DNA from 2 places in the Lacicoccus kunmingensis DSM 17847 genome. Region 2 is predicted to be linked to the other one. Evidence: predicted binding sites of a transcription regulator. Region 2 holds the regulator's gene; the other holds the start of a gene.
The links. Region 2 encodes LexA, which represses DNA repair genes until DNA is damaged. Its sites were predicted from a motif close to CGAACATATGTTCG; they were not measured.

Region 1 (2,418 bases), on a different contig from region 2:
GGAATTGTAACTGAACCGTCTATTTTATTTCCACTCGGTGAAATCTTAACTGTACTTATGCCTGACAGTGGCGTCCAAGGACTACGGGCTTTAACATCAAAATTATATTTCTCCACTTAAAGTCACTCCATTTGATTTAAATATTTATTATTTTCTATATATTCATTATAATGAGGTTTATAGTATTAATGAAATCAATATACTGGGTAACAGTCATAGGTGGTGTCTATATCATAAATCTAGATTCATATTATGTGTTTTATATAACTGCTTTGGAGAAAAACTTCAGTAAAGCAGCAAGGAAATTATTCATTACTCAACCAAGTGTGAGCCACTCGATTAAGCAATTGGAGACGAATTTGGATATTCAATTATTTCACAGAACTTCTAAAGGTGTGACAATCACAGATGAAGGAAAAGTTTTATTCGATTATGTCCACCAGGCTTTTGAACTAATTGATAATGCAGAAAGGAAAATTTCTGAGTTAAAAGGTTTGGAGAGCGGGCATGTCACGATTGGAGGTAGTGATTCAACTTGTAAACATTACCTTCTTCCGTACATACAAACGTTCCAGGAATCATTTCCTGACATACAAATCAAACTGCAACATGGATCAACACCTCAAATTTTGGATAAATTAACAAATCAAAGTATTGATATAGGCATCGTTCACTTGCCAATCAATCAAAGCCATATGCATCTGACAGAATTATTAAGTATTAACAGCACTTTTGTAGTCGGTGAAAAATACAAACATATAGCTGATAGAACTCTGTCGTTGGAAGGGACGCTAGACTACCCTATTATCTCTTTTTCTGAAACAAGCAGTTCAAGAAAGTTCCTTGATCAACTATTTCAAAAACAGGGGTTAGGCGTTAAACCTGATATTGAAGTAGGCAGTGTAGAAATGTTGATTGAGTGTGCAAAAATAGGAATGGGCATAGGGTTTGTAACTAAAGAGTTGGTTTCGAAAGAATTGAAGGATGGAGAACTATATGAAGTTCATTTAGATGAAGATATCGAAAAGAGAAAAGTCGGTATCATCACTTCTAAAGATATGCCCTTATCAGTTGCAGCAAATCAATTTTTCAATCACTTAACCAATAATGATTAAGCCGGTGAAGATAGCTTAACTCCATATTAAATACTAGCTTTACTGTTTTAATTAAAATCATCCTATCGCTGAATCTTGTCAATAAATACCCGGATAAGGCTTGCTGCATCAATTCATGATGGTCTGGCATATGAAACCCTTGAAATACAGAACATATGTTCGTATAATGTTATTAAGAGCATTGTTCATTGAAAGGGATGATCGAATTGGATGATGTACTGATGATGGATTACAGAAATGAACCGAGAAGAGATATCATGTGCATTGACGTAAAATCGTTCTTTGCTTCCGTTGAAGCGGTAGAATTGGATCAGCACCCGTTATTTGCCCGTATAGCGGTTGTGTCGAAACCGGATAATCAAGGCGGATTGGTGCTCGCTGCGTCGCCATTGGTGAAAAAGGAATACGGTGTAAAAACAAGGACGAGAATTTATGAAATTCCCAGACATGCAAATATCCAGATCGTTGAACCGCGCATGGCATTGTATCTCAAAAAAAACCTGGACATTTTAAATATATTCAAACGGTATGTATCCGAAGAAGACCTTCTCGTGTATTCCATTGATGAGTCCTTTCTTGATGTAACAGATTATCACCGGTTATATGGATCGGCGGAAACAATCGCGAAGCGGATTCAACAAGATGTCTTTCATGAGCTGGGGCTTGTCCTTACGATTGGGATTGGAGACAACCCGCTTCTTGCGAAACTTGCACTGGACCACCAGGCCAAGTATGACGAGAAGCATCATTTTATCGGGACTTGGCGGTATGAAGATGTCCCTTACACGGTTTGGAATATTTCACCGCTCAGTGAGTTTTGGGGCATTGGTTCAAGAACAGAAGCATCGTTGAATCGTCTTGGGATAAAGAATATCTACCATTTGTCCCAATATGATCTGGATAAATTGAAAGAACGCTACGGAGTCATTGGTGCTCAATTGTTCTTTCATGCCCACGGTATCGATCGTTCGTTTTTGTCGGATACGTATACGCCCAAAAGTACTTCATTCTCCAGAAATCAGATATTGAATGAAGATTATATACGGAAAAGTGATGTGGAGATTGTCATTCGGGAGATGACGGATGAGAATGTCACACGATTGAGAAAACATGCATTGGTCACCGGTGTCGTCACATTATCGATTGGTTACTCAAAAGATACAGGTGAAACAGGTTTCAGCAGACAGATGAAAATCGAGCCGACGGACTTATCCAAAAGGCTGAAAGAATACATGCTGATTATTTTTGATAAATATTATGCACACCTGCCTGTCAGAACGATAAACGTGACATTTGGCCGCCT
Region 2 (2,418 bases):
GGTTCCACATTTTGGACAGTGTGAAGGAGATATAGTAGTGGACTCAACTAAGAATCTATAATCATACTCACTTTCTTTCATATCCAGAATCTTAAAGTTTGATAGATTAATCATATTGGTTAACATTTTATACTATCCTTTGCTAAATATCGGTTCTTTGTTAAAACCTGTTTTAAAATCCTATTACCTTCTTTTAATGATAAGAGCACCTATCCCTACAATCCAAATATAAGCAAAGAAAAAGAGCCATAGATAAAGAATTGAAATCGACTCATTTCCTAAAAGTGTGAAAACTGCTAAAGCCACAAATAAAATAGCTAAGGAAATATGAGATGTATATGCAAAAAAACGGAAAACATTGTGGATGACTCGTTCATCTGCTTCGGGCAAATTATCTCTTTTGCGTTTCTGTTTAATCACCTGAATTACTGTCAAAATGATAGTTGCTACCAAACCACCTGTAAGCACTTCATACGGAAATTCACCTTGAAAAATATAAGCAAGAAATGAACCCAGAACAGCACCAATAAAAGTACAAGTAATAATAAAGTATGGAGTCCACTTTTCTAAAATCTTTCCCCATTTTTTTCTGTCCTTTACACTCATTTGTCATCCTCCTCTAAAATAAATATTTCATTTATTGGCATATCAAAATATGCTATTAATTTTAATGCCAACTCAAGACTGGGATTATACTTATTTTTTTCAATTGCATTTATAGTTTGACGTGTAACTTGTAGATCCTCAGCCATTTTAACTTGAGTTATCCCCTTTTTTTGGCGGATTTCTCGAATATGGTTAATTACCCTCATTAATCACCCCTCCAAATCAAAGTAAAGATATCTTTACACATACAATAACAAAAAACCGACCTAATGTAAAGAAGTCTTTACAGTCGGTCGGTATTATTTCTACACGATAATCCGATTTATGATATCGTAGCTATTATACTTTTTAACTGGTATTCCACACGATAATCCGAATACCCAAAATAGATTCGTCCGGTTAATCCGGACGAATCTATTTTTGTTTCAGATGATTATTTTGTTTTAAAATTCCCTGAACAGACCCACAACTTTTCCAAGGACAGTCACGCTGTCAAGGTAGATCGGTTCGAGTGCAGGGTTTTCAGGCTGCAGACGATAATATCCTTTTTCTTTATAGAAGCGTTTAACAGTTGCTTCATCCTCATCGGTCATAGCGACAATAATATCACCATTATGGGCGATATTCTGTTTGCGGACAATGACGCGGTCTCCATCAAAAATACCCGCATCAATCATACTGTCTCCGGCTACATTGAGCAGGAATATTTCACTATTGTGATTCGCAGTGAAATGTTCCGGTAAAGGGAAATATTCATCAACATTTTCAACTGCTGTAATAGGCAGACCAGCTGTGACCTTACCTAGAACAGGCACTTGAATTACTGGAGTATATGCCTGATTTTCCGCCTGGACAATTTCAATTGCTCTCGGCTTTGTCGGATCTCTCTTTATATATCCTTTATCCTGTAATTTTGCCAGGTGTCCATGAACGGTGGAGCTGGATTGCAAACCCACTGCATTACCGATTTCTCTGACACTCGGCGGGTAACCTTTTTCCTGAACTGTTCTCTTTATATATTGATAAATCTGTTTCTGTCTGTCACTGATTTCTTTCATAGTAAGACCTCCAGCCCTTTATTAAATATAATGATATCACAAATTTTAGTGTCTTACAAACGTTTGTTCGTAAAAGTATTGACTAAGAACAAGTGTTCTGTTACTATATGAATACAAACAAATGTTCGAGGAGGATGACTAATGCTTAAAGAAATCAAAGGTTTTTCTTTATTATTCATAGCAGTAGTGATGATCGGCACAATTTATATCTATTCTAACAATAATGGAAAGAACGCACATTCTGATAATATATACACACAGGAAGTACACAATGAAACAATGGCAATCGAACAGGATACGAACGCAATTGATGAAATCATAGAGGAAAAGATGCTTTCAGAACAGGAATCCGACAGTGGAATGAAGTCCGTCACAATGGGAAAATAATTATTTAAGTATGAGAATGTACTCATACTTTTTTTTGTGTTAAATTATATAAGAAAGGATTGAATTTTATGCTTGAAAAGAAGAAACTCGATCGCATCAATGAACTTGCGAAAAAGAAGAAAGAAGGTACTCTGACGAAGTCAGAAGCAAAAGAACAGCATGAATTAAGACAAGAGTATTTGAAAACTTTCCGCAAGTCATTCAAAGCTCAGGTCGAACAGACTAAAGTCATCGACCCCGAGGGCAGTGACGTGACTCCGGAAAAGTTAAAATCAATTCAACGAGAGAAAAATATTAGAAAATAGAGGAGATATTAAGATGGCTTTTGATAATACTGATCAATTAGCAATTAACACAATCCGTACTC

Region 1: the regulator LexA is predicted to act here: its motif matches at 1,264-1,277, upstream of BO48_RS15750 (Y-family DNA polymerase).

What each region holds. Positions count from the first base shown of each region.
Region 1 is NZ_JCANUC010000030.1:6,878-9,295, forward strand. Features, by position in the region: gene aroA (3-phosphoshikimate 1-carboxyvinyltransferase) at 1-116, opposite strand, end outside; gene BO48_RS15745 (LysR family transcriptional regulator) at 189-1,115, shown strand; gene BO48_RS15750 (Y-family DNA polymerase) at 1,313-2,418, shown strand, end outside.
Region 2 is NZ_JCANUC010000001.1:184,670-187,087, forward strand. Features, by position in the region: gene BO48_RS00890 (transposase family protein) at 1-126, opposite strand, end outside; gene BO48_RS00895 (hypothetical protein) at 184-606, opposite strand; gene BO48_RS00900 (helix-turn-helix transcriptional regulator) at 603-812, opposite strand; gene lexA (transcriptional repressor LexA) at 1,050-1,664, opposite strand; gene BO48_RS00910 (hypothetical protein) at 1,806-2,051, shown strand; gene BO48_RS00915 (DUF896 domain-containing protein) at 2,120-2,356, shown strand; gene tkt (transketolase) at 2,370-2,418, shown strand, end outside.